DNA from 3 places in the Gordonia sp. DT101 genome. Region 3 is predicted to be linked to each of the others. Evidence: riboswitches for the same ligand, from Rfam matches in the RefSeq annotation. Region 3 holds a riboswitch; each other region holds the start of a gene.
What was found. Region 3 has a riboswitch for thiamine pyrophosphate ahead of ACLQ3I_RS09640 (3-oxoacyl-ACP reductase). Riboswitches for the same ligand answer to the same signal wherever they lie in the genome.
Positions count from the first base shown of each region.

Region 1: it holds a riboswitch for thiamine pyrophosphate, as region 3 does, so the genes downstream of both, thiC (phosphomethylpyrimidine synthase ThiC) here and ACLQ3I_RS09640 (3-oxoacyl-ACP reductase) in region 3, are expected to answer to the same signal.
Region 2: it holds a riboswitch for thiamine pyrophosphate, as region 3 does, so the genes downstream of both, thiO (glycine oxidase ThiO) here and ACLQ3I_RS09640 (3-oxoacyl-ACP reductase) in region 3, are expected to answer to the same signal.

Region 1 covers NZ_JBNCLX010000004.1:116,674-126,241, reverse strand. The annotation lists gene ACLQ3I_RS15450 (amino acid adenylation domain-containing protein) at 1-1,960, shown strand, start outside; gene ACLQ3I_RS15445 (ABC transporter transmembrane domain-containing protein) at 1,957-3,537, shown strand; gene ACLQ3I_RS15440 (ABC transporter ATP-binding protein) at 3,534-5,336, shown strand; gene ACLQ3I_RS15435 (siderophore-interacting protein) at 5,476-6,237, opposite strand; gene ACLQ3I_RS15430 (GNAT family N-acetyltransferase) at 6,319-6,666, opposite strand; TPP riboswitch at 6,890-7,004, shown strand; gene thiC (phosphomethylpyrimidine synthase ThiC) at 6,994-8,664, shown strand; gene thiD (bifunctional hydroxymethylpyrimidine kinase/phosphomethylpyrimidine kinase) at 8,661-9,515, shown strand.
Region 2 covers NZ_JBNCLX010000002.1:104,170-113,737, reverse strand. The annotation lists gene ACLQ3I_RS07050 (ABC transporter ATP-binding protein) at 1-596, opposite strand, end outside; gene ACLQ3I_RS07045 (DUF1330 domain-containing protein) at 666-956, shown strand; gene ACLQ3I_RS07040 (thiazole synthase) at 1,153-1,935, opposite strand; gene thiS (sulfur carrier protein ThiS) at 1,928-2,125, opposite strand; gene thiO (glycine oxidase ThiO) at 2,122-3,261, opposite strand; TPP riboswitch at 3,246-3,360, opposite strand; gene thiE (thiamine phosphate synthase) at 3,380-4,060, shown strand; gene ACLQ3I_RS07020 (hypothetical protein) at 4,050-4,292, opposite strand; gene ACLQ3I_RS07015 (hypothetical protein) at 4,662-5,069, shown strand; gene ACLQ3I_RS07010 (NUDIX hydrolase) at 5,044-5,526, opposite strand; gene ACLQ3I_RS07005 (hypothetical protein) at 5,874-7,319, shown strand; gene ACLQ3I_RS07000 (glutamate ABC transporter substrate-binding protein) at 7,391-8,347, shown strand; gene ACLQ3I_RS06995 (tetratricopeptide repeat protein) at 8,367-9,568, shown strand, end outside.
Region 3 covers NZ_JBNCLX010000002.1:662,055-671,622, reverse strand. The annotation lists gene ACLQ3I_RS09695 (DMT family transporter) at 1-800, shown strand, start outside; gene ACLQ3I_RS09690 (fused (3R)-hydroxyacyl-ACP dehydratase subunits HadA/HadB) at 818-1,900, opposite strand; gene rpmG (50S ribosomal protein L33) at 2,154-2,321, opposite strand; tRNA gene ACLQ3I_RS09680 (tRNA-Met) at 2,404-2,477, opposite strand; tRNA gene ACLQ3I_RS09675 (tRNA-Thr) at 2,499-2,571, opposite strand; tRNA gene ACLQ3I_RS09670 (tRNA-Tyr) at 2,695-2,775, opposite strand; gene ACLQ3I_RS09665 (YajQ family cyclic di-GMP-binding protein) at 2,972-3,463, shown strand; gene ACLQ3I_RS09660 (hypothetical protein) at 3,612-4,271, opposite strand; gene ACLQ3I_RS09655 (oxidoreductase) at 4,369-5,298, shown strand; gene ACLQ3I_RS09650 (stealth family protein) at 5,551-6,969, shown strand; gene ACLQ3I_RS09645 (phosphodiesterase) at 6,933-7,880, opposite strand; TPP riboswitch at 7,994-8,086, shown strand; gene ACLQ3I_RS09640 (3-oxoacyl-ACP reductase) at 8,077-8,859, shown strand; gene htpX (zinc metalloprotease HtpX) at 8,881-9,568, opposite strand, start outside.

The sequences.
Region 1 (9,568 bases), on a different contig from region 3:
GACCCTCGTGATCAGCGATTCCGAGGCGAGCCCGATGACGCTGCCCGACCTGGTCGGACACGAGCGCGTGACCCACGCCCTGCTGACGCCGACGGCCCTCGCGACGATCGAACCCGACGCGCTCGAAGGACTTCGCGTGCTCGGGGTCGGCGGCGAGGCGATCGGACGCGAGCTGGTGTCCCGCTGGGCACCCGGTCGGGCGATGCGCAACGGGTACGGCCCCACCGAGGCCACCGACATCGCGACCGTGGCCTCGCTGGAACCCGAAACGGTCACGCCGACCGGCGCGGTCCCGATCGGCCGTCCGGTCCGGGGCTTCGAGATGGTCGTCCTCGATCCGGCGCTCCGACCGGTCGCGCGCGGGGTGGTGGGCGAGCTCTACGTCGCCGGCCCGGCCATCGCCCGGGGCTATCACGCCCGGCCGGCGCTGACCGCCGACCGGTTCGTCGCGAACCCGTTCGGTACACCCGGTGATCGGATGTATCGAACCGGCGACCTGGTGTCGCTCGCCGACGACGACTCGATCCGCTATCTCGGCCGCGCCGACCGACAGGTCAAGATCCGTGGTCATCGGATCGAACTGGGCGAGATCGAGGCGGCGCTGCTCCGGAGTCCGGCGGTTCGGCAGGCCGTGGCGGTCGGCAAGCCTGGCCCGCAAGGCCATACCGTGCTTGTCGGATACATTGTCGGACACGACTCCTCGCACCCCGACGTCGTGGCGCCACAATCCCGGGAGATCCTCGACGAGGTCGCGCGGACCCTGCCGCGGCACCTGGTGCCGTCGACGATCGTGGTCCTCGACGCGATCCCCACGACACCGTCGGGCAAGGTCGACGAGCGGGCCCTACCCGATCCGGAGTTCGCCTCCACGACCGCGTATGCCCCGCCGTCGACGCCGACCGAGCACGTGGTCACCGAGGAGTTCGCGCACCAGCTGGGCATCGAACGCGTCGGTGTCGACGACGACTTCTTCCTGCTGGGCGGCACATCGATATCCGCATTCGCCATGGTTGCCCGACTTCGTGACCGGACAGGTTCTCTGTTGCCGATCGCTGCGGTGCTCGACGAACCGACTCCCCGCGCACTCGCCCGCAGCCTCGACGATCCAGATCCCGTGGCGGACGATGCTGCGCTGGGCGTCCTGCTACCGATCCGACCGTTCGGCTCCGGCGCCCCGCTGTTCTGTGTTCATCCCGCCATCGGATTGTCGTGGGGTTACGCCGGATTGCTCCGCCACCTGGACGCCGACCGACCCGTGTACGGCCTACAGATCCCGGGAGTGGTCGATGACGACTCGGTGCTCTCGTACGACACGATCGACGACCTGGCGGACCGCTATCTCCGGGAGATCCGAAACGTGGCGCCGCACGGTCCCGTCCACTTGCTGGGCTGGTCACTGGGCGGTGTGATCGCTCATTCGATCGCCGCCCGGATCGCGGCCGCCGGGGGCGTCGTCGGGTCGCTGACCTTGTTGGACAGCGTCCTGCCGGCGGCTCTGCCCGACCGGGACGACGCGATGCGACTGACAGACCTGGTCAGTGCACTCGGCCTCGAAGATCACCCGATCGCGGCGATCAGGGACCACCACGCACCCGTGACACGGGCATCGGTGGCTGATCTGCTGGCGGAGGTGGAGGACATGCCGCCAGGTCTGCAACCCGAGGTCGTGTACTACCTGATCGATGCGGCCGCGCATACGGACAGGCTTCTCCGCAGGCATGTGCCGCCCGTGTACGACGGGGATGCGTTGTTCGTGGCGGCCGATCCGGACGGCACCGCCGACTCGACCGCGAAGTCGAGCTGGATGGGCCCCATCACCGGGCACGTCGACGACCTCCGGGTCCGGTGCACGCACTGGGAGATGTGCTCCCACGCCGCGATGCACGCCATCGGACCTGCGGTCGAAGCGTATCTACAGCGTCCCCGGCCGGCGCGCGGGAACGGTCGTGCGACGCCATGAGCGACGTCGAACTGGTCTCCATGGACCGCCGCGGCCGGATACCCGACGGCGCCCGCGTGTTGCGTGGTTCGATGCGGGACAACAGGCGCTCACTGATCGCCTCGACCGCACTCCTGTCGCTGCATCAGCTCTGTGAGGTGTCGGTCCCCGTCCTCATCGGGGTGGCGGTCGATCGGGCGCTCGGCCATGCCGACGCGGCATCCCTCGTGCGGTGGTTGGCGGTGCTGGCCCTGGTCTTCCTCGTCCTGACCGTCGCGTACCGGTATGGAGCCCGGATCGCCATGACCGCGGCACAGGGCGAGGCACACCGACTCCGGATGCGATGTGCGGCAACCATCATCGAGGACACCCCGGTCACGTCACCGGATCTACGCGACGGCGAGATGTTGAGCATCTCCAACTCCGACGCCGACGAGACCGGCAACCTGCTCCGCTACGTCCCCCAGGCGGGATCGGCCGTCGTGGCGCTGATCGCCTGCGCCGCAGTGCTCATCGGTATCGACAGCACTCTCGGCATCACCGTCCTGATCGCGGTACCTCTCATCCTCTCTCTGGTACAGCTCCTGTCCCCGTTCACAACCCGCCTCATCGGCGCGCAGCAGCATCACATCGGCCGTTCCACCGCACTCGCGGCCGATCTCGTGACCGGGATGCGCACGCTGCGCGGCATCGGCGCGCTCGACATCGCGTCCGACCGTTATCGGGAGGCCGACGGCCGCACCCGATTCGCGATGCGGCGCGCGGCCATCGGTCACGGCGCGTTCTTCGGAGCCGCCACCGGCGTGACCGGTCTGATCGCAGTCGGGGTCGCTGCATTGGCGGGGTGGTTCGCGTTGACCGACCAGATCACCGTCGGCGCACTCATCACCGTCCTCGGCCTGGCCCAGTTCCTGACCGAGCCGCTGGCGATCGCCGCGATGCTGCCGGGCCGCGTCGCGACGGCTCGCGCCTCGGCCGAACGCATCTCGACGTTGACCGCCCGACACCGATCCGCCGACGACACCATCGTCCGTACCGACCGCGACTCGACAACCGCTCCGCCCCACCAGGGAGAGTTCGTGGCCGTCCGGGCCCCGGATTCCGCGACCGCTCGGGCATACGCGAGCCAGATCGGTTCCGTCGCCCGACCCGATCTGCTGGTCGAACCACACTCGGTCGATCTGTTCACCGGAACGATCTGGTCGAATCTGGTCGTCGACCGACGCAGTGCGCCGCCCCGGGCCGCGGTCGTCGAACTCCTGGAGGCCCTCGGAAGCCTGGACATCCTGGGCGGCGGCGGCGTCGAGGCTCTCGACACCCCCGTCTCGGATCGCGGACTGTCACTGTCCGGAGGGCAGCGACAGCGACTCGCGCTGGTGCGCGCCCTCATCCGGGACCCGCGCACTCTCGTCCTCCACGATCCGACGACCGCGGTCGACGCCATGACCGAGCGCGTCATCGCCGAAGCGGTGTACCGGCGTCGACACGGTCGCGGGGCGACCCGGACGACGACCGTGATCACCAACAGTCCCGCATGGCTCAGGGTGGCCGATCGTGTGGTCACGCTCCCCTCGGGTGCCACGGAGCCCGCTTCATGACGGCGTTGCGGGTCGCCGATCGAGCGGAGACGTCGCGCTGGCTGCTCAAGGCCGTACGGGCCAGGCCAATGCTGACCGCGACCGTCGCGATGCTCTGCGCGGTGACCGCCGTCTGTGCAGTGATTCCGGTACTCGCACTCGGGATTCTGGTGGATCGGGTGAGCAGCCACGCGACCGCGGGATCGTTGATCCCGGTCGCACTGCTCGCCGCGTGCGCAGCCGTCGTCGGTGGGCTGGCCGCCGGTGCGACCATGTATGCGGTGGCACGCCTCGGGGCCGACGTGATCGCCGATCTACGCGCCGAGGCAGTGGATGCGGCCCTTCACCTTCCGCGCGCGACCATCGAGGTGGCCGGCCGCGGCGATGTGCTCTCGCGGGTGAACAACGACGTGACCGTCATCAATCGCGCGGTCACCACGGTAGTGCCGACGGTCGTGACCGCGGCAGCTCTCACCGTGGTCAGCGTGATCGCGATGGCCGGACTCGATTGGCGGCTGGGCCTCGCCGGTTTCAGCGCCATCCCGTTCTACGTCGCGGCCCTGCGGTGGTACGTCCCCCGTTCGGCACCCGTTTACGCCGCGGAACGCGCCGCCGCGGCCGAACGCGCACAAGCCGTCGTCGAGTCGGCGACCAGTCGCGACACCGTCCTTGCCTACGGCCTGCAGGACCGTGAGCTCGACCGTATCGAGGAGGCCTCGCTGCGCACCCGGGACCTCGCGGTCTCGGTGTTCACCCTGTTCACCCGCCTGGTCGGCCGGGTGAACAGAGCCGAGTTCGTCGGTCTGGCAGCGATTCTCTCGATCGGCTTCTGGCTGGTGTCGGCGGACGCCGTCACGGTCGGTGCGACGACCGCCGCCGCTCTGCTCTTCCATCGCCTGTTCAACCCGATCGGGATGATCCTCTACAGTTCCGCGGAGTTGCAGCTGGCAGGCGCCGGTCTCACCCGGCTGGTCGGTGTCGTCGAGACGAAGTCGTCGGCTCCCGATGCGGATTCCGACGTCGACACACCGGTCTCACCGGTCAGCCAGGCGGGATTGACACTGCGCGACATCCACTTCGGCTATACACCGGATCATGCGATTCTCCGTGGTCTCGACCTCGACATTCCCCGGGGCCATCGACTCGCGCTGGTCGGCGCCAGCGGGGCAGGCAAGTCGACGGTCGGCGGCCTGATCGACGGCACCCTCGTGTGCGATCACGGAGAGATACTCAAACCGGCTGCCGCGCAAGTCTTCACCATCAGTCAAGACGTTCACGTGTTTGCCGGACCGCTCATCGACGATCTCCGTCTGGCAGCGCCGGCCGCCACCCGCGCGGAAGCCTTCGAGGCGTTGGCCATCGTCGGTGCCGACGGGTGGGTGCGGTCATTGCCATCGGGGATCGACACCGTGGTCGGCGAGGGCGGGTTCCGCCTCGGCGAGGCTCGAGCGCAACAGGTCGCGCTGGCCCGTCTGGTGCTCGCCGACCCCGAGATCGCGATCCTGGACGAGGCGACGGCGGAGGCCGACAGCGACCAAGCCGCCGACCTCGATCGGGCGGCACTGGCGGCGACCGCGGGACGCACGACATTGGTCATCGCGCATCGACTCTCCCAGGCACTCACCGCGGATTCCGTCGCGATCATCTCCGAAGGCGTCATCACCGAACACGGCCCTCCCGACACACTCGTCGGCGCGGGAGGCGAATTGACGCGCCTGTGGGACACCTTCCACGCGCAGCACCCGGGCCACGATGACCGTTCCGGTCCGGCCGAACATCCACCGCAGACAATCTCAACCGAGATGAGGACTCACCGATGACCCCCACGACGTCAGACAACCACCGCGTCTCGTAACTCGACAACGGTGAGGCGACACCACTGATGGCCCGATTTGTGGCCCGGTTTGTGGAGCGCCCGAGCACATTCGGTTGGTAGCGGCCCGACGACCGTTCATTCGCTCAGGATTCGGGCGCGCCCGCTCGCCAGTACGCCTGCGCCTTCACACTCGCCTTGCCGAGTTTGTAGTCGTTCTTGAACGAGGCCGACACCGCCCGGGTGGCCTTCATGTCCAGGGCGACCCAGCCGAAATGGCCTGTCGCGTCGAACGCCGCATCGCGAACGGCCTCGATGAGGGCGTCTCCACCGCGGTCCCGTTTGATCCAGTTGACGGTGTCCTGGTCGCGGAGCCGCAACGGCAGCGACTTGTCGGACTCGTGCGCGTACTCGAACCAGACGGTGGCCGGGGTCGACGGATTCGCCGACACCGAGATCGCGTCGAGCAGCGAGTTGATCGCGGGCAGCGCGGCCGTGTCCCCGGCGATCAGCCAGCCGGCCGGCGCGGGCTCCGGGATGGCGAACTTGGACCCCATGAAGGTCGACGAGATCGTCCCCCCGGGCTCCGCGGCCTCGGCCCACCGGGTCGCCGCGCCGTCGTGCATCGCGAACTCGAGGTAGAACGAATCGGTCGCCGGCTCCGGGTCGACCAGGGTATAGGCGCGCTGATGCAGCTTGCCGTGCTTGTTCTCGAACCAGATCCGGACCCACATGGTCGGATGGACCGGACGGTCGGTGAGCAGGCCGCCGCCGGTGAACCCCAGTCGGATGTACTCGTCGGTGACCCTCTCGTTGCTCATGACCGTGAGCTCGTAGTCGTCGGCACCGAACAGTTTGAGGACGGCCCCCTGCCAGCCGCGCGATTTCGACTTCGTCATTTCCGCCATCTGGACGACCCCTCCTCGGAGAACAGACATTCGCTCTCAGGGTAGCCTACGCTAACTGTCCAACTTCCTTCCCGCGGAGGATCACGCCGGCGCGAGCGGCACCAGCCCGGGATGTGCGTCGAGATAGCTCTTGGTGAACGAGCACACCGGCCGAAGTCGGGCGCCTTGGCCGCGGACGTAGTCGACGGCACCGCGCATCAGACGTGTGCCGAGTCCGTGACCGGTGTATTCGTCGTAGAGAACGGTGTGCAGGATGGTGATCGTCCGCTTGCCGTCCACGCAGTCGGTGCTGTACCCGAGGACGCCGACGAGGTCGCCGGCCACCCACAGCTCGAACCGCTCGCGGACCGGGTTGTGCACGACCTGCGAAATCTGCTGCAGGATCGCCTGCGCAGATTGCGGTGGCCGAGATCGATGTTTCCGTTGCATGAGCCCTCCGGCGCATCGGGAGATGACCCGATGACAGGACTCCCCTTCCCACCAGCGGACCTGGGACCATCTGTGATCCCGGTCACAAACCATACCCTACGATCCCGTAGGTATCAGGAAACCGGCACAGGCTTTCGCGTGGGTAAGTATCGCGCGGTACGGGTGCACTGGTCGCCGAGGTCGTTCGGCACGTAGGGTGTCGGATAGGCCGATCGGCCGCACAATTGCACAACGCGGGGGCTCCCACGATCACCGGGGGCTGAGATGGCGACAGGCGGTCGCCGACCGCCCGAACCTGTCCGGATAATGCCGGCGTAGGGAGCCATCATGGGAACACCCGTATCTGAATCCGTCGTGACCACCGGTCCGATCGAGGGCAGCCACAAGCACTACCACGAACTCGATCACCTGCGGATTCCCCAACGACGCATCGAACTCACCAACGGTGAACACCTCGACGTCTACGACACGTCCGGCCCATACACGGACGCGACCGCGACGATCGACGTCGAGCGCGGTCTGGCGCCCACCAGGGATTCCTGGCACCGTCCGGACGCGATCGACGGCGCGTCGACCCAGCTCGCGTGGGCACGTGCCGGCATCGTCACCGACGAGATGCGCTACATCGCCGCTCGCGAGGGCGTCGACGAGGAACTCGTCCGCAGCGAGGTCGCCGTCGGACGGGCCGTCATCCCGGCCAACCATCGTCACCCGGAGTCCGAGCCGATGATCATCGGCAAGGCGTTCGCGGTGAAGGTGAACGCCAACATCGGCAACTCCGCGGTCACCAGCTCGATCGCCGAGGAGGTCGAGAAGATGGTGTGGGCCTCACGCTGGGGCGCCGACACGATCATGGACCTGTCCACCGGCAAGGACATCCACATCACCCGCGAGTGGATCCTGCGGAACTCACCGGTCCCGGTGGGCACCGTACCGATCTATCAGGCCCTCGAGAAGGTCAACGGCGACCCCACCAAGCTGACGTGGGAGATCTACCGCGACACCGTGATCGAGCAAGCCGAACAGGGCGTCGACTACATGACGGTGCACGCGGGTGTCCTGCTGCGCTATGTGCCGCTGACGGCTCGCCGCGTCACCGGCATCGTCTCGCGCGGCGGATCGATCATGGCGGCCTGGTGTCTCGCGCACCACGAGGAATCGTTCCTGTACACCCACTACGACGAGCTGTGCGAGATCTTCCGCCGCTACGACATCACGTTCTCACTGGGCGACGGTCTGCGGCCGGGATCGATCGCCGACGCGAACGACGAGGCGCAGTTCGCCGAGCTCCGGACGCTCGGCGAACTGACGAAGATCGCGAAATCGCATGGTGTGCAGGTGATGATCGAAGGCCCGGGCCATGTCCCGATGCACAAGATCGCGGAGAACGTCCGGCTCGAGGAGGAACTCTGCGAGGAGGCGCCGTTCTACACCCTCGGACCGCTGGCGACCGACATCGCGCCCGCCTACGACCACATCACCTCGGCGATCGGCGCAGCACTCATCGCCCAGGCGGGTACCGCGATGCTGTGTTACGTCACGCCGAAGGAGCATCTGGGACTGCCGAACCGCGACGACGTCAAGGTCGGAGTGATCACCTACAAGATCGCCGCCCACTCCGCCGACCTCGCCAAGGGCCACCCCGGCGCGCAGGAACGTGACGATGCATTGTCCAAGGCGCGCTTCGAGTTCCGTTGGACAGATCAGTTCAACCTCGCGCTCGACCCGGACACCGCCCGCGAGTACCACGACGAGACGATGCCCGCCGAGCCGGCCAAGACGGCTCATTTCTGCTCCATGTGCGGACCGAAATTCTGCTCGATGCGGATCTCCGCGGACGTCCGCACCTATGCCGAGGAGAACGGGCTCGTGACGGCCGAGGACATCGACCGCAAGATCGCCGAGGAGATGGCCGCGAAGTCGGCGGAATTCGTCGAGGCGGGAAAGCACGTCTACCTCCCGCTTGAGGCGACGACCGGCGGTTCCCCCGCCAGATGAGCGACGACCTCGGACTGCCGACCGCCGCACCGGGTGTCACGCCGGCCCGCGTCCTGACGATCGCGGGGTCGGACTCGGGTGGCGGTGCCGGCATCCAGGCCGACATGCGCACCTTCGCGCTGCTCGGCCTGCACGCGTGCGTGGCGGTGACCGCGGTGACTGTGCAGAATTCGTTGGGCGTCCAGGGATTTCAGGAGATCGAACCGGAGACGGTCGCCGCGCAGATACACAGCGTGGTCACCGACATCGGGGTCGGGGCGGCCAAGACGGGCATGCTCGCGTCGGCGCCGATCATCGAGGCGGTGGCCGGCGCGTGCATCGACCTCGGCATCGGACGCGACCGCGGAGTTCCCCTCGTCGTCGATCCGGTGTGTGCGTCGATGCACGGCGACGCACTGCTGGCCACCGAGGCCCTGGACACGTTGCGCACCAGTCTGATTCCCCTGGCGACGGTGGTCACCCCGAACCTCGACGAGGTCCGCCTGATCACCGGGATCGACGTGGTCGACGCGACGTCCCAGCGCGCGGCGGCCCACGCCCTGCATGATCTCGGCGCGCTCTGGGCTCTGGTGAAGGGCGGACATCTGCGATCGTCCGACCACAGTCCCGACCTTCTGTTCGACGGCGACGAGTTCCACGAGTTCGTCCACCCGAGGATCGCCACGACCCACGACCACGGGGCGGGCGACACACTGGCCGCCGCCATCGCGAGCGCGCTCGCCCACGGCTATTCGGTCCCCGACGCCGTGTCGTTCGCCAAGCGATGGGTCACCCGCGGGCTCGAATCCGCCTACCCACTCGGCGCCGGGCACGGTCCGGTGAACCCGCTGTGGCGGGTCACCGCCCCCTGATACCCGCACCCCGTCCCGTCCCGTCCCGTCCCGTCGACAGCAACCCATATCCC
Region 2 (9,568 bases), 560 kb from region 3:
ACCACGAGATGGTCGGCGGTCAGCGACATCTCGGTGAGCAGGTGGCTCGACACCAGGACGGTGCGGCCCTGCCCGGCCAGATGCCGCATGAAGTTGCGAATCCAGACGATGCCCTCCGGATCCAATCCGTTGACCGGCTCGTCGAACAGCAGCGTGTGCGGGTCGCCGAGCAGGGCACCGGCGAGACCGAGCCGTTGCTTCATGCCGAGCGAGAATCCGCCAGAGCGTTTGGTGGCCACCGACGTGAGACCGACCATCTCGATCACCTCGTCGACCCGGCGCGCTGGGATGCTGCTGGAGGCCGCCATCCACCGCAGATGCGACCTGGCGCTGCGATTGGGATGCACCCACCCGGCGTCGAGCAGCGCGCCGACCTGCCGCAGCGGATGGTCGAGCTCGCGATACGGGCGACCATTGATGGTCGCGGTCCCCGACGTCGGTCGATCCAATCCGAGCATCATGCGCATCGTCGTGGATTTTCCTGCCCCGTTCGGGCCCAGGAACCCGGTCACCACCCCGGGCCGGACGTGGAAGGACAGATCGTCGACGGCACGCGTCCGCCCGAAGTCCTTGGTCAGCTTCTCGACTGTCAGCACACCTCGACCATAGACATCTCGGCACGCACCGGGCGTACTCCACACCGCGGGCCGTCATAGGGTGTGTCCATGCCGACCATGTTCACGGTGCTGCTCTGGCCGGTCACCGGCCAGGAGTCGGAATTGCATGCCTACGAGGACGATGTCCTGCGTTTGGTCGATGAGCACCGGGGTCGCGTGCTCACCCGCGTACGCAACGTCGACGACGATGCCGGCCATCCGCTGGAAACCCAGATCATCGAGTTCGCCGACGAGGCGGCCTTCGGCTCCTACATGCAGGATTCACGCCGGCAGGCAATGGCCCGGCGTCGCGACAGGTGCGTCGCGCGGACGCAGATGTGGCGGGTCGAATCCGCCTGACACCCCGTCCATCGGGTGCAGTTTCTCGCCGATCGGGCACAGTTTCTCGCCGACCGTGCACAGTTTCTCGCCGATCGTGCGCAGCTTCTCGCCGACCGTGCGCCGCATGGTGGTCAGTCGCACGCTCGACACGATTCTGTGCACGATGGACGCAGATCTGTGCACGCTCGGCGAGAAATCGGGCCCGGTCGACGGGCTACGCACGCGCCGGCGACGACGCCTGCGCCCAGAACCGCTTGGGCATCCGGCCCGCGCCGGCGGCGTACCGTCCGGCGATCACGGCATGTCGCATCGCGGTCGCCATCCGCTCCGGGTCGTCGGCGCGGGTGACCGCGGACGCGAGGAGCACCGCGTCACAACCGAGCTCCATCGCCAGTGCGGCGTCGCTGGCGGTGCCGATGCCTGCGTCGAGTACCACCGGGACCTGCGCCGCCTCGACGATCATCTCGATGTTGTGTGGATTCGCGATCCCCAGGCCGGTTCCGATCGGCGAGCCCAGCGGCATGACGGCGGCCACCCCGAGGTCCTGCAGCCGCGCGGCGAGGACCGGGTCGTCGTTGGTGTAGGCCAGCACGGCAAACCCGTCGTCGACGAGAGCTCTTGCCGCATCGATTAATTCGACCGCATCGGGCAGCAGAGTGCGCTCGTCGGCGACCACTTCGAGCTTCACCCAATGCGTTTCGACGGCCTCACGCGCGAGTTGCGCGGTCAGCACCGCCTCGGCAGTGGTGTGGCAGCCGGCCGTGTTGGGCAGGATCGCGATGTCCAGACGGCGGAGCAGCTCGACCATCCCGGTCCGGGACTCGGGACTCACCCGCCGCAGCGCCACGGTGGTCAACTCGGTCCCCGACGCCACCAATGCGCGTTCCAGCACAGCGAGATTGGTGGCACCGCCGGTGCCCATGACCAAGCGCGATGTCAACTCACGGTCGGCGATCCGCAACGGGGTGTCGGCCACGGCCGCGATCCGGCTATCCACCCTGCACCGCCGTCACGATCTCCACGCTCGCGTCGTCGTGCAGGGTCCGGTCCCAGCGGCCACGAGGAACCACCTCACCGTCGATCGCGACTGCGATCCCGCGCTCGGGGAGCCCCAGTTTCGCGACCAGATCCCCGACCGATGCGTCGGGCGCGAGATCGGTCGCCTCGCCGTTGACGACAATCGTCATGATGGCTCAGCTCCTTTCGTGGTGCTGCTGAGTCCGCCTGCAGCGACCCAGCGATCCGTCAGCAGTTCGAGAACCTTGTCGGCGGTGTAGGGCGCCAACAGGATTCCGTTGCGCCCGTGCCCGGTCGCCACGACGACCCGGTCGTCGACGCGCCGGATGATCGGCAGTCCGTCGGCGGTGCACGGCCGCAGGCCCGCGGCCGCCTCGGCGAGTTCATAGGTCCGCAATCCCGGCATCAAGTCGACGGCGTCGGCGAGCAGATCGGTCACGCCACCCACCTCGGGCTTCGCCTCGCTCTCGTCCGGCGGCTCGTATTGGGTTGCGCCGACGACGATCCCGTCGTCGCGGGGGACCAGATAGACCTGCCGTCCATGCATCCGGGCGCGGATCACCCGGGAGGGCTGGGCCACCGACCATCGCGTTCCGCGCAGCCGCAGGATCTCACCCTTTGCCGCGTGGAGTGCCACGTCGGGGACCAGCGAGCGTGTGCCCAGGCCGGCGGCGACCAGGATCTGGTCGGCGTCGACATCGGCGAGATCGGCCACCCGCTCGTCGACGAACTGCGCTCCCGCATCGATGAGGGCGTCGCGAAGGCGGCCCAGCAGCCTGCGGTTGTCCACCGCACCCTCCCCCACCGCCAGGTATCCGCTGTGCAGACGTGAGCTCAGTCCCGGTTCGCGTCGACGGATCTCGGCGAGATCGACCCGCCGGAGATCATCGTGCGCCCGCGGCGCGCGGGACCAGACGAACTCGGCGAGGTTCGACAGATACTCGGCATCTGCCGACGACGCCGCGACAAACAATGACTCGGTGGCGGCCATCACCGTCGGATCGCGTAAACGGGCCACCAGATCCGGCCAGCGTCGCACCGACGCCGACGACAGCGCCAGGAGATCGTCCTCGCCGGGGTGACCCTCGCCGAGGGAACCCAGCATGCCGGCGGCCACCCAGGCCGCGCGATCGGCGGTGCCCGCGTCGTGGACCCTGACCCGGTGGCCGGCGTCGACCGCGCCGAGCGCACACGTCAGTCCGATGACACCGCCGCCGACGACGGCAAGTGTCGGTGCAGATCGGTCGATGCTCGGTGCAGATCGGTCGATGCTCGGTGCCGATCGGTCGATGCTCAAGGGGGACATCCTTCCTTCGCCGGCATTACCCGGATCAGGTCAAACGGTCAGCGGAGGTTCGGCCCGCACTCTCAGCCCGTCGTACCCCGGGCTCCCGTGTCGTGACGCCTAGCCTACCGTTGCCTCCGTGACACCGACTCGAGGCCCGAGATCCGCCCGCCTGTCATCGGCCCGGGTGTATCTGTGCACCGACGCCCGGCGCGAACGTGGCGATCTGATCGAGTTCGTCTCCGCAGCGCTCGCCGGTGGTGTCGACATCGTCCAGTTGCGCGACAAGGGATCGCCCGGTGAGGCGCGGTTCGGCACGCTCGAGGCCCGCGAGGAACTCGAGATCCTCGCCCGGCTCCGCGACCTGACGCGCCGGCACGACGCGCTGCTCGCGGTCAACGACCGTGCCGATCTGGCCGTCCTCGCCGAGGCCGACGTGCTGCACGTGGGTCAGGGCGACCTGCCCGCCGGCCGCGCCCGGCAGATCACCGGCCCCGACGTCGCCATCGGGCTGTCCACCCACGACGAGGTACAGATGCGGGCCGCGGCCGTCGACGACGCGGTCGACTATTTCTGCGTCGGGCCGTGCTGGCCGACTCCGACCAAACCGGGCCGGGCCGCACCCGGACTCGATCTCGTACACGCTACGGCGTCCGTCGATCCGCCCAAGCCGTGGTTCGCGATCGGTGGCATCGACGCCGTTCGACTGTCCGAGGTCCGGGCCGCCGGTGCCGGTCGCGTCGTCGTCGTCCGGGCGATCACCGCCGCCGACGACGCGCAGGACGCCGCGCACGAGCTGCGGACCGCGCTCACTCGCTGACGAACGACACCGCCTCGTCCAGGTCTGCCCGGGTGGTCCGGAAGGTGTTGACCGGGGCGTCGGTGTCCACGTGGGCGAGAAGCGCCTCCCGCAGTCGTGCGGTGCCGTCACCCTGGGTGATCACCGTGTGCCACGGCTGGGTGTCGCACCAGGAAGGGGTACACGTCCACCGTTCGTCCATGAGCTGTTCGAGCACGGCCATGCCCGCCTCGCGATCGACAGTCTGGGTCATCGCCGACATCCCTCCGTCACGACCTGACCCTCGTTCGGTTCCCGACCCGACGCTGGCGGAGTGGACCGAAAGCCGGTTGCCGCGCCCCGGCGGGCGGGTCTATCGTGGTCGGCATCATGTTGTGCATGAAGAGCATTCTCGTAACCCGCCGCAGCGGGGTCTGATCGACCGACCCCCCGCTGCGGGGTCGTTGCGCTCTCTGCTCGTCGGTCACCTTTCCTTCGACCGAAACGTAGACACGAGATGCACAGCCTTCATCTTTCTCAGCAACCCTGTCCGTGTGACGCACCCGACCCCTTCGCACCCGACCCCTTCATTCGCCGATTCGGATGCGCCCTGCCCCGAGGCATGCGTGAGGAGGCAGCCGACATGACGTGGCAAGGATTCACCGACGAATACGCACCCACCGGCGCCATCCGGCTCGGCTCGTTCAGCATCGAGACCGGACGAGAGGACATGGTCACCTGCCGCGCAACCATCGCTTTTGCCGACCGGATCATGACGCTGCACGCCAGCGCGGCCGGACCGATCGGTGCGATGACGTCCATGCTCCATGACATCGGAGCGCCGATACAGATCCTCAGCCTCCACCAGCGCGAGGTCGGCGGCACGGTGACGACATTCCTGCTCTGCGAGGCCGACGACCGGCAGTGCTGGGCCTACGGCGACGGCGCCACCGGCGACGAGGCCAACGTCAACGCCCTGATCGCCGGGGCCAACCGGCTGCGGGACCCGATCATCTCTGGGGATATCAGCTCTGGGGGTCGAGAGCGCTGATGCGCTCTCGCAGTCCCGGCCACGCGTTGCCGAACGCCGGGTGCAGAGGCAGTTCCGCCACGTCGTTCTCGGGAACCCAGCGCAGTTCCGCGGACTCGAAATTGGCCACGGTGCGCACCGGCTCGTCGATATCCGCGATGACCGTGGTGTACGTCCAGCCGCTCGGCGCCTGATGGGTGACGAGCGCCGCGACCACGTGCAGGTCGTCACCGCCGACACCGGCCTCCTCATGCGCCTCACGGACCGCCGTGTCGATCGCGCTCTCGTGCGAATCGCGCGCGCCGCCGGGAAGCCCCCACGTCCCGCCCTGATGTGACCACACCGCGCGATGCTGCAACAGGATCGCCGTGGAACCGTCGGGCAGTGGTGCCCGCAACAGCAATCCGGCTGCCCCGTGACGCCCCCAGTAGCGCGAACCGTCCGGATCGATCACCCATCCGTCGCCGTCTCCGCGCACCCTGCCTCCTGCCGTCGGTTTCCCGTCCGGTGACCCAGACCCTCTCCACGGTATGTGAGTTGCGCGACACAGGCCAGGGAAAGTCATCGCGGATCTGCATCCCACCGACCCGGGGACACGGCCGCTCAAGTCGAGCCGGTCAGGGCGACGAGGACTAGGCTTGAGACCGGTGAGGAACACCGATCCCGACCGGGAGGGAATCGTCGCCGATACCGGAAAACCGGTACCTGAAACGTGTGCGCTGCCCGGTGCGACACACAAGGTGGAGACCGTGAGCCCAACGCCGGCATGCCCGGCACTACCGGAAAGCGACGCCGGAAACATGGAGAATTCGGAAGGACCGTGAGGTGACCGGCGACGTCTCGCACATGCGGACCGCGCTCACCCGCGCGGGCCGGACCATCCGGCCCACTTCTTCCGCCCCACCGATCCGGCAGGTACTCGCAGACCGACGGGATCTGGTCGCCGCCGCGCGTCAGCGCGCGCAGTCGCCGTTGACCACCCTGCGTCACTATGCGGTCACCAGCCCGGGCAAGCTCGTCCTGATCCTGGTGATCCTGGCCCTCGCCTGTCTGACCGCCGGCTTGTACGCATCCAACACCCTGGAGAAGCGCACCCAGACGCTGCAGGAGATGATCGACCGGACCGAGCCGCTCGCGGAGGCCTCGCAGGTCCTCTACAGCTCGCTGTCGATCGCCGACGCCGCGGCGAACTCGGCGTTCATCTCGGGCGGACTGGAATCCCCGGAACTCCGCACGCGCTACTCCGACGCGCTGGCCACGGCGTCGTCGTCGCTGATCACGGCGGCCGGCACCACCCACGACCTCGCCGAATCCGAGAACGCCACCGCACAGCGGGAGTCGAACGCCGATCTGCGGACCCTGGCCATCAACATCCCGGCATACAGCGGACTCATCGAGACCGCGCGCACCAACAACCGGCTCGGCAACCCGGTGGGCTCCTCATACCTGGGTCAGGCCTCGACGATGATGCAGGACAAGATCCTGCCCGCCGCCCAACGACTCTACGAACGTCGCTCCCGATCGATCGCCGATCCGCAGAGCACCCTCACCGTCCCGCCGTGGGGCGTGTACGCCGCGCTCATCGTGCTCATCGTCGGGCTCGTCGCGACCAGCCGATACCTCCGAAGACGTACCCGTCGCCGCTTCAACATCGGCGTGCTCGCCGCCCTCATCGCGGTGATCGTGGGCACGGTCTGGCTGCTGGCGTCGGGTCTCATGTCGGTCGCGGCGACCAACAACGCGCGCATCGACGGCGCCGATCCCCTCCGCGACCTCACGTCGGCGCGCATCATGACCCAGCAGGCCAGGTCCGCGGAGACGCTGTCGCTGGTGCGACGCGGCGATCAGGACGATCTGGACCGGACATTCACGGACGCGACCACGAATATCGGCCGCACCCTCGACCAATTGGGCAAGGATCGCGACGACTCGAGCGCGGTGTCGGCGGGACAGCTCTACAACGCCAACTACGTCCTGGCCCGCTGGAAGGAACTCGACGCGCAGGTCCGGTCGCAGATGAGCTCGGGCAATTTCGCGCGTGCCCGCACGATGACCGTGGGTGATGGCCCCAATTCGACAGCGAAGGCCTACGGCGATCTGGATCGGGCGCTGGTCGACACCATCACCACCACCCGCCTTTCCTTCCGCGACGACATCAACACCGCGCAGCGGGTACTCGGATACACGGGTACCGGCATCCTGCTGCTGACCCTGTTCGCCGGGGTGGCCGTGATCATCGGCCTCATCCCGCGTATCCGGGAGTACCGATGAGGTACCCGGGCACACGCGCGAGGCGACCCGACGACGGGATGGGCAGGTCCCGCGTGGGATGGGTGCGCGCGATGGTCGTCCTGCTGTTCGTCTGCGTCGCCGCCACGGGCTGCGTGCGGTTCCCGGCCCCTCCGTCGCCGCCACCGGTCGCGTTCGGTGTGCAGCCCACCCCGCCGGGCGCGGAGACCGATGCCGCCCGTGAGCCGGCACCGACCTCCGAGACCTGCGACGCGACGGCCAGCCTGCGGCCCGGTCCGATGCCGGTGCCCGCGCAGATGCCTCAGCACACCACCATGGCCGACATCCTCGGTCGCGGACGCCTGATCGTCGGACTCGACATCGGGAGCAACCTGTTCAGTTTCCGCGATCCCCTCACCGGCGACATCCAAGGCTTCGATGTCGACATCGCCCGCGCGATAGCCCAGGCGATCTTCGACGACCCGAACACGATCGAGTACCGCGTGCTGAGCTCCGCAGAACGCACCCAGGCCCTCGTCGACCACAGCGTCGACGTCGTGGTGAAGACCATGAGCATCACCTGCGACCGCGTTCAGGACGTCGCGTTCTCGAGTCCGTACTACATTGCCTCCCAGCGCATCCTCTCCACCCGGACCTCCGGTATCAACGGCCCGGCAGATCTGGCGGGCAAACGGGTCTGCTCCGCGCGCGGGGCCACCTCGATCGGCCGCATCCAGGCAATTCAGCCACGTGCCAGAATGGTCACCACCACCACCTGGGCGGACTGCCTGGTGATGATGCAGCAGGGCCAGGTGGACGCGGCCACCACCGACGACGCGATCCTCGCCGGTCTCGCCGAACAGGACCCGTGGGTGCAGCTGGTCGGCCCGAGCCTCGGCGAGGAGTACTACGGCGTCGGCATCCCCAAGGGCCAGGACGACATGGTGCGCTTTGTCAACGGTGTGTTGAACGAACTGCGCATCAGCGGCCGTTGGCAACAGATGTACGATCACTGGCTGTCCATCCTGGGTCCGGGCAACGGACCGCCACAACCCGTGTACCGCGACTGACCCGACGAGTGACTGCGAGATGAGCGAGCACCAGAAGCGCACCGACACAGCAACTCCCGCCGACGAGGCGGGAGAGGTCGACCTGGGCACGCAAGCGGTCAGCCGCGACGAGTTGATCGACGAGGACTTCGACGAACTCGACGTCGGGACCCAGGCCGCCGACCTCGCCGACCTCGACGTCAGAACCCAGGCTGCGGCGCCGGACTCGGGCAACACCCCGACCGACCGGGTCTCCGGGCGGTCGAGACCGACCATCCCCAACGAGGGAATCGCGGCGTTCGGTTCGTCCCGGCGGCTCATCCCCCGTAATCGGTCGATGGTGCACGACCGCCGGCTCGGCAGCGGTCTCGTCGAACTGCCCAAGATCACCGACATCGAGCCCGAGGATGCGGTGCTGGCCAATCCGGTCATCGCCGAACGCAAACGAACCTGCTGGCGGTGCGGAAAGCCGGTAGGGCGCAGCGCCGGCCGGGGAAAGGGCGATCTCACCGGAGAGTGCCCGCATTGCGGTTCACGCTATTCCTTCGTGCCCGGGCTGGCCCGCGGAACCCTGGTCGCCGACCAGTACGAGATCACCGGCGCGATCGCCCACGGTGGACTCGGCTGGATCTACCTCGCCATCGACCGCAACGTCTCGGACCGGCCGGTGGTCCTCAAGGGCCTGCTGAACTCGTCGGATTCCGAGGCGCAGGCGGTGGCCGTCGCCGAGCGGCAGTTCCTGGCATCGGTCAACCACCCCGGCATCGTCAAGATCTACAACTTCGTCGAGCACGTGAACGAGTACGGGGATCGCTTCGGCTACATCGTGATGGAGTACATCGGCGGTCAGACGCTGAAGCAGATGACGACCGACGAGGGCAGTTCCACGACAAGCGGCCCGACCAGCAGGGGAAGCGGCGACAGCACCCCCACCGGTTCACGCGGGAAAGTCGACACCCACCTGCTTCCAGTCGAGACAGCCATGGCCTACATGCTGGAAGTGCTTCCCGCCGTGGGATATCTGCACTCGGTCGGGCTGGTCTACAACGACGTCAAACCGGAGAACATCATGGTCGGGAGCGACGAGGTCAAGCTCATCGACCTCGGTGCCGTCTCCCCGATCAACGATTACGGCCACCTGTACGGGACGCCAGGGTTCCAGGCACCCGAGATCGTCAAGACCGGACCGCAGATCGCGACCGACATCTACAGCATCGGCCGCACCCTCGCCGCCCTCACGGT
Region 3 (9,568 bases):
CCGGCCTGGCCGCGATCGCCCTCGCGCTGGGACGCGCCCGGCTCCCGACCACCAGACAGCTGATGAGGCTCCTGCCGGTGTCGATCGGCGTGGTGGCGGGATTCCCGATCCTCACGTCGCTCGCGCTCCGCGATGTCGGGGCCGGACACTCGGCGGTGGTCATCGGTGTGCTTCCGGCGGTCACCGCGGTCGTCGTGGCGGTGCGTACCCGAGAACGACCCAGCCGTCGGTTCTGGGTGGGCGCCACGCTGGGTGTGGTGGCCACCGGCGCGTTCACCCTCGCCGGACACGGCGCTCTCGGCACCGCGGGCGTCAGCGATCTCTACCTGCTCGGTGCGGTCGCACTCGCGGCGATCGGCTACGCACAGGGCGGTCTGATGTCACGTGAACTCGGGGCGTGGCAGACGATCTGCTGGGCGCTGCTGTTGGCGTCGCCGGTCATGCTGGTCGCCACGGTCATCGTGAGCGATGGTCGATTGCCGCACGCCACGACCGGCCAGTGGGCGACGTTCGCCTACCTCAGCGCCGTGAGCATGTTTCTCGGCTTCTTCGCCTGGTATCGGGGGCTGGCGATCGGCCCGATGACCACGGTCAGTCAGATCCAGCTCGTCCAGCCGGTGCTGACCGTCACGTGGGCGGTACTGCTACTCGGCGAACGGCTGACGGTGTCGCTGGTGATCGGCGGTGCCGCGGTGATCGGTTGCGCCACGTTCACCGTGCGGAGCCGGGTCGTGGCGCCGTCAGCCGACACGACGGCGCGACGCGAGGCGGATGATCCGTCTCGCGCCGCGCTGCGGTGATGTGTGGTCGGGTCCGCTCAGTTGAACTGAACGTGCGCCTGGGCGCGCCCGAAGATCTTGCGGTCACCCTGCTTGGCGACCATGGCGATCACGCCGCGGCGCGTCTCCGGGTCCAGCGACTTGATCTTGCCGGTGAAGTCGACCTGGGCGTAACCCTCCGCGGGCACATAGACCGGGCTGGTGAATCGCACGTTGTACTCGTAGATCGCTGCCGGGTCGCCGACGAAGCTGCTGATGAAGCTCGCGCCCAGACCCATCGACTGCATTCCGTGGGCCACGCAGGTCTCCAGGCCGATCACCTTGGCGACCTCGTCGGAGAAGTGGATCGGGTTGGGATCGCCGGCCACGCCCGCGTAGTTGACGAGGTTGCCGCGGGTGAGGGTCTTGGTGACGGGCGGCAGTTCCTGACCGACGGTCAGATCGTCGAAGTTGATCGCGGCGTATGGCTTCGGTTCCACCTGCGGATCCGGCAGGTCGTAGCGGTCGAACGGGCCGTGCACCGTGTTCGGCATGTCCGGCTCGCTGTCGACCTTCATCATCACGTGCTCGAGCTTGTCGAGGACCTCGGGATCGGCCTCCACCGCGGCACGGGCCACCAGGCTGGTCCAGGTGGTCATCACCGGCTCTTCGCGCTGGTTCCAGATGATGTTCTTGGTGATCATCACGTCGGTGCCGGCCATCTGGCGGAATGAGTCGAGCGAGACGTCGCAGACTAGCTGGTCGCCCACCTTGATCGGCTGGTGGAACACCAGGCGCTGATCGGTCTGCATGATCTGCCACAGGTCGTACCCGGTGACGACGTCCTCGAACAGACGACGCTGGGCGATGATCCCGAGCACCGACACGAACGTGGGCGCGGCGATGAGGGTCTCATGGCCCATTTCCTGGGCGGCCTTCTCGTTCCAGTGGACCGGGTGGTCGTCCTGCACGGCGCGGGCGTGCTTGCGGACCTCTTCACGCCCGACCTCGTAGTAGTCGTCGACCGTGTAGTTGAAGCCCACCATCTCCCTGGTGTGGGCAGCGATCTCCTCTGGACTGAGTTTCACACCCTTCTTCAACGCGTCGATCCGTTCCTGAACCTCGGCCTCGCTGACTGACATCGGATGCCGCTCCTTTGCTCGACCAATCCGCAGATGGTCGGGATCTCGTGGACGGTCCCTCGACTGCCGAGGGGTTCGGGCGTGGTCCACGGCGGTAAGCGTCGCGTGGAGGGCAACTCCCATCGCTACCGCTCGTTGTGTGGTGCCGTTCCTGCTCTCAGGGGGTCCGGTGACGGAGTCCCCTTGCCACGGTAATGGCTGCGGGCCACCTCATCAGAGGTAGCCCGCGTAATTGCCATTTTCCGCTGAACGCTCAGCGCGATTCCTTGTGCGCCTGATGCTTGCCACAGTTCGGGCAGAACTTCTTGATCTCGAGGCGATCGGGATCGTTGCGACGGTTCTTCTTGGTGATGTAGTTGCGGTGCTTGCACACCTCGCACGCCAAGGTGATCTTGGGGCGAACATCTGTTGAGGAGGCCACTTCGTTGCCTTCTTTCGGGTGGTACGTGGCGGGCTCGGCATGCCCTTTGCGTGTCGGGTCCGAGCTGGTCGGCACCGATGTGTAGCGGTGGAGGGACTCGATCCCTCGACCTCACGATTATGAGTCGTGCGCTCTAACCAGCTGAGCTACACCGCCATGTGGACTGGAGGTCCAGCGAGCCCCCTAACGGAATCGAACCGTTGACCTTTTCCTTACCATGGAAACGCTCTACCGACTGAGCTAAGGGGGCGTGCCCGAACGAACCCGTGAGCTGTTCGAGAGCCTTAACGAGGTTACACACGAACCCAGGCGCTCACCAAATCGCTGGTCAGCGACCGGTGGCGAGCGCCAGAGTTCAGCGTGGACCACGTCGTGGCAGGTATAGGATTCGAACCTATGTAGCTTGCGCGACGGATTTACAGTCCGCTCCCTTTGGCCGCTCGGGCAACCTGCCGTGCCGTCCGTCGGGCCGGGTCATCGGCCGTAAGAACAACGCCGTGAAGAATACAACGAACTCTCGGTGTCGACGCAAACCGGCTGCTCAGCACGGCCTCCCAGGTCCGCACCCGGCCTCCTTCGTGGCGGCTCGAGTAGTTGTTCGACCACCGCACCCCACAGGAGCGCACGGCCGGGCCGATAGGGTGTCACCCATGGCTGATTCATCGTTCGACGTGGTGAGCAAGGTCGACCGCCAAGAGGTCGACAACGCCCTCAACCAGGCCGCCAAGGAGCTGTCGCAGCGCTACGACTTCCGCGGCACCAACACCGGGATCGAGTGGTCCGGCGAAGAGAACATCGTGATCACCTCGGACGCCGAGGAGCGCGCGCAGGCCGGCCTCGACGTCTTCAAGGAAAAGCTCATCCGCCGCGACATCTCGCTCAAGGCGTTCGACGCCGGCGAGCCCGCCGCATCGGGCAAGACCTTCAAGATCAGCGGCAAGATCGTCGAGGGCATCGATTCCGAGCACGCCAAGAAGATCTCCAAGAAGATCCGCGACGAGGGCCCCAAGGGTGTCAAAGCACAGATCCAGGGCGAGGAGCTCCGGGTGTCGAGCAAGAAGCGCGACGATCTGCAGGCCGTGATCTCGCTGCTCAAAGGCGAGGACTTCGGGATCGCGTTGCAGTTCGTGAACTACCGCTAGCGGAGGTCCCCGCCCGCCGATCGAGTAGCGGCGACGAAGCAGCCGCGTCCCCCTCCGCCGATCGAGTAGCGGCGACGAAGGAGCCGCGTCCCCTCCGCCGATCGAGTAGCGGCGACGAAGGAGCCGCGTATCGAGATCACCGCACCCGCTACACGATGCCCAACTCGCGCGCCCGCACACCGGCCTGGAACCTCGACTGTGCGCCGAGCGACGACATCAGGTCGGCGACCCGGCGTCGGTAGGTACGCACACCGAGGCCGAGGCTGCGCGCCGCCGATTCGTCCTTGACGCCTCGGGAGAGCAGGTCGAGCACCTGCGGCGCGAGCCGGCGGATGTCCGCGATCCGCGCGTCATAGGTGGCGAGGTCCGTCGCCGATCGCCAGGCGGCCTCGAACAGCGACGACACCCCCTGCACGGTGTCGGCCTGGGTGATGACGCTGTAACTGCGCCCGCCTGCGGTCCGATCGCCGGCGAGGATGACCAGCCGACGGTCCACAATGATCGTCTCGTTGATCTCGTCGGTGGTGACGCGAATCTCCGCGCCGAACTGGTCGCGGCGCTTGGCCAACTCGTGTGCCGCCACCGGATCGAGGAGGGTCCCGGCCTGGTAGATCTTGCGGACCCGCTGATCGGGCCTGCGTTGCTGCGCCGCCGAGTCCGCGAGTTCCCCCGCGCCGTGTGACCATGCGAAGGTCCACAGATCGTTCGCCGCACAGACGACCTCGGCGGCCGACGCGAACAGATGTGCTGTCCGCTGGAGCAGTTCCTCCTCGCCACGCACGACGGTGACGGAATCAGTCCTGTGCATGCCACATATTGTGCGCCGACCCGGCCCGTCTCCGCAGGCGTGGCAGCTTGTTGCCATCGGCTGCCCCGACGTCGGCGGCGGAGCCATGCTGGATTCCATGACCACTGATTCGACATCCACAGCCACCATCCCCACCGCCGACGCAGCCGGAACCTGGCAGCTAGGCGACCGCACCGTCAACCGCATCGGCCTCGGCGCCATGCGCCTGGGCGGTATGCCCTGGGAAGCACCCCGGAGCCGCGACGACGCGCTCGCCGTCCTCCGTCGAGCCATCGAGCTCGGCGTGAACCACATCGACACCGCCGCGTTCTACTTCACTCCGACGCGCTCCTCAAACGAACTGATCAGCACGGCCTTGCAGCCCTACCCGGACCATCTCGTGATCACCACCAAGGTCGGCCCGAGTCAGTCCAGGGACGGTGAGTTCGAGCCGATGGGACGTCCCGATCAGTTGCGCAGTCAGGTCGAGGAGAACATCCGTCAGCTGGGCCTCGAGCAGCTCGATGTGGTCAACCTGCGCTGGGGCACCACCATGGAGAAGACGGAAGGGTCGCTGGCCGACCACCTCGAGGCGCTGGTCGAGCTGCGCGACGCGGGCCTGCTGCGCAACATCGGCATCTCCAACATCACGGCCGACCAACTGACCGAAGCGATGACCATCACGCCGGTGGTCAGCGTGCAGAACCGCTACGGCCTCACCGACCGCGCCGACGACACCCTGCTCGAGCTATGCCGTGAACACGACATCGCATTCGTACCGTTCTTCGCCGTGGCCACCTCCACCTGGGCCTCCCCAGAGGGACCTGACGACACCGGAGAATCCGAGATCGCGACCATTGCCGAAGCACACGGCGCCACCCCGGCGCAGGTCCGATTGGCGTGGACCCTGCAGCGCGGTGCGCATGTGCTCGCGATCCCCGGCACCGGCAACCCGGCCCACCTGGAACAGAACGTCGCGGCCGGCGGCCTCCGACTGACCGCCGACGAGGTCGCCGTGCTCGACCGCATCGCGTCTGCCCGCCGCTAGGGCGACGGGCCGGCAGGGCAGTCCCTGACCTGGGACTAGACTGGCGATGTCGCGGTTGCGGCGAGCATCCGGAAGGTCACCATCAGCAATTCCCCCGCCCCGATCGACGTCCTCCGTGCACCCCAGCAGGAGTCCCTCCACACCGCTGTACGTGCGAAGATCCCCGCCGAGCGCAATCCATGCGAACCCGATGTGGTCCGATTCAACGGCCGCCTCGCGTTGGTGAACACGAGCACCACACCCCACGAAGCGATGGTCGAGGACCTTCTCTTCCTGCGTGACGTCCTCGACCGGGCCGGGATCGGCTACCTGCTGGTTCGCGGGAACGATGAGCGTCCCGTGCTGGCGATCGACTGGGCGCTGCGCAAGCGCTTCAGGTCGGCGTTGACCGCCGCGTGCGCGGATCATCCGTTCTATGCCAAGACCGTGGGTGCGGGACGGGGTCGGCCCGCCCTGGTCGCCGACGGCGCGTTGTCGACGCACCGCAAAGCCCGCGTGTTCCGTCTGTTCCGACCGCGCGTCCACCTCGCCAGCGGCATGACGTTCGGAGCGGCGACCGGCGTGCAGATCGAATTGTGGACGACGGCAGGTGACGATCTGCTGTTGCCCGTGGCCAATTCGTTGACGCGACGAACGGTCTCCTCACGGGAAGCGGTACGCAGCGAGGTCGAGAGGTTCGGGCGCACATGGCCGACCTTCGAGAAGATGTTCGCCCACCAGGCTTCCGACATCACTTTCGACATCGATCTGGTGTTCTCCTGGGTGGACGGGTCGTCGAAGGAATGGCAGGCTCAGCGCGCCAGGAGGATGCAGAGCCATGTGGTCGGCGAGGGTGACGATTCCGAGGCCCGGTTCCGTCAGATCGACGAGTTGCGGTATGCGCTGCGCAGTGTGCACATGTACGCCCCGTGGATCCGGAGGATCTTCATCGCCACCGACTCGCCGAAACCTGCATGGCTTGCCGATGATCCGCGGGTGACGTTCGTGCGCAGTGAGGAGTTCTTCGCAGATCCGTCGGTCCTTCCGACCCACAATTCGCAGGCTGTCGAGTCCCAGTTGCACCGCATTCCCGGTCTCGCCGAACACTTCCTGTATTCCAACGACGACATGTTCTTCGGTCGTTCCGTGAGCCCGCAGATGTTCTTCTCCCCCGGCGGAGTGAGCATGTTCATCGAGGCACCGATCCGAATCGGACTGGGCTCCAACAACGATCAACGCAGCGGATTCGAGAATTCGGCGCGAGTGAATCGCGGGCTCCTCAGAGATCGGTTCGGCCTGGTCACCACCCGCCATCTCGAGCATGCGGCGACGCCGCTGCGCAAGAGCGTGATGGCGGAGATGGAGGCAAAGTTCCCGGCCGAGTTCGCGGCCACCGCGGCCAGCACCTTTCGGGCGGAGACCAACATCTCGGTCACCAACTCGCTCTATCACTATTACGCGCTCATGAGCGGCCGCGCGGTGGTGCAGCGCTCAGCCAAGGTCAAATACGTCGACACCACAGCGAAATCCGGCCTACGACAGATGGATTCACTCCTGACGAAGCGGTCGATGGACTTCTTCTGCCTCAACGATGGCAGCACACCCGACGTCGACCTGGACGTGCGCACCATCAAGGTCACCCACTTCTTGCAGAACTACTTCCCGATCCCGGCACCCTGGGAAGCCGTCTGAGCGGCTGCCTCGGGGCCGGGTATGCGGACCCCCGCCTCGATCAGTCGCCGCTCGGTCTCCGCCGGGCTCACATATTCACCGACCGTGTCGTAGTCGCCGACCGGGACCACTGAGTGGACGACGGTTTCCGGATAGACGTGCACCAGATTGAAGCCCTGGGCTCCGTTGCGGCCACGTAAGGCCCCCGCCGGACCGGTGAGATCCTGTGTGTAGCAGGTGGCCGACGCGACCGAGACGGGAATACCGGCAAACATCGCGGTGGTCGAGTAGTGCAGGTGGCCGGCGAGGATGGAGCGCACGTCGCTGCCCCTCAGAATGTCGGCGAGCCGGTGCTGGTCGCGCAACTCCACCAGTACCGCGAGGTCGAGTACACACGGGACCGGCGGATGGTGCATGGCCAGGATGGTGCCGTGTGGCGCGGGCACCGAGAGTTCGGCCGCAAGCCACTCCAATTGATCCTCGGCGATTTCGCCATGATGGCTCCCCGGCACCGAGGTGTCGAGAGCGACGACACGGAGACCGTCGATGTCGTAGACACGATCGATCGGTGCCGCCGAAGGTGCCTCGTCGAGAAGTTCCGACCGGAAATGCGCTCGATCGTCGTGGTTTCCGATGGACCAGATGACCTGCGCACCAATGGATTCTGCGACTTCGTCGACTATCGACCGCAACTTCCGGTAAGCCGCGACCTCTCCCCGATCGGCGAGGTCGCCGGTGAACAGCAGCGCATTGGGGCGCACGTGTGAAGCCTCGACTTCGGCGAGGATCTGCCGCAGTGTCACCTCGCTGTCGACGGCGCCGTACAGCGGGCCGGCATCGCCGACCAGATGCGTGTCACTCAGGTGCAGGATCAGGTGCGACGGATGGGGGTACTCCGACATCCGGATACCGTCTGGACCCCTGTTGCTCATCGGTCTCCTGCTTCCGCCCGCCCGATGTGCAGAGCCCGATTGGGCGCCTGCCTGTGTCCAACCCTAGACGTGTGTGCCTGAGTCGTGTGCTCGCGCGGGCGCATGATCTGATGAAACACGACACGGGGTGCCGCGCGGGCGGCTGAGACCACACCCGCCGAACCTGTCCAGTTAGCACTGGCGAAGGGATGTCCACATGAATGCGCTCGCTCCTGCAGTCTCCGAGCAGATCGTCCTGGTCACCGGCGGCGCCCGGGGCCTCGGCGCCGCGATCACCAAAGCTTTTGCCGCACAAGGAGCCCGGCTGGTCATCAATTTTCACCGCAGCGCGTCGGCCGCGGCCGCACTCGTCGATGAACTCGGCGGCGCCGGGCGGGCGGTGGCTCTGGGCGCCGATGTGACCGACCGTGACGCGGTGTTCGACCTCGTCGCACGGGCTCGGGAACATTTCGGCGCGCCGGTCTGCACCGTGGTCAACAATGCGCTGGCCGACTTCTCATTCAACGGCGACGACCGCGCCAAGCCCGACACCATCGATTGGCAGGCCTTCGACGCCCAGTTCCGGGGAACCGTCGCGGCCGCGCTCAACACCACGCAGGCGGTCCTCGGCGACATGCGGTCGGCCGGATTCGGCCGCATCGTCAACATCGGCACCAACCTGGTGCAGAATCCCGTCGTCCCCTACCACGACTACACCGCCGCGAAGGCCGCACTCCTCGCCCTGACCCGAACGCTCTCCGCGGACCTGGGCCCCGACGGGATCGCCGTGAACATGGTGTCCGGTGGACTCCTCCGCACCACCGATGCCAGCGCCGCCACCCCGACTGCGGTCTTCGACGCCATCGCCGCGGGCACGCCCCTGCGAACGGTCACGACACCCGACGAATTCGCCGATGCCGTACTGTTTTTCGCGTCGCCGTGGTCGCGGGCGGTCACCGGCCAGAACCTTGTCGTCGACGGCGGGTTGGTCAAAGACTAGGAACAGGACTACGCGACGCCACTACCCCCGGCCCGACCGCCGCGCCATCTCCTGCAAGCGTGCGATGCGGTCGGGTGTCGGCGGGTGGGACGAGAACATCTTCGCGACGTTCCCGCCGCGGAACGGGTTGGCGATCATCATGTGCGACTGCGACTCGATCTTCGGGTCCGGTGGCAGCGGCGCCTGATCGATCCCGCCGCTGATCTTTGCCAATGCCGAGGCCAGCGCCAGCGGGTCACCGGTGAGTTCCGCGCCCGACTCGTCGGCCTGGTACTCACGCGAGCGGGACACCGACATCTTGATCAGCGAGGCTGCCAGCGGTCCCAACAGGCTGATCATCAGCACGCCCAGGATGCCGGGGCCGTTCCCGTCACGGTTACCGCCGCCGAAGAAGAACGCGAAGTTCGCCAGGCCGGTGATGACCGACGCCATCGCACCGGCCACCGACGAGATCAGGATGTCGCGGTTGTAGACGTGCGACAGCTCGTGGCCGAGCACCGCGCGCAGTTCCCGCTCGTCGAGCAGACGCATGATGCCCGCGGTGCAGCACACCGCGGCGTTCTTGGGATTACGGCCGGTGGCGAACGCGTTCGGCGATTCCGTCGGGCTGATGTAGAGCGCCGGCATCGGCTGGCGGGCCGTCGTCGCGAGCTCGCGGACGATCCGGTACAGGACCGGCGCCTCGACCTCGGTGACCGGCTGCGCGTGC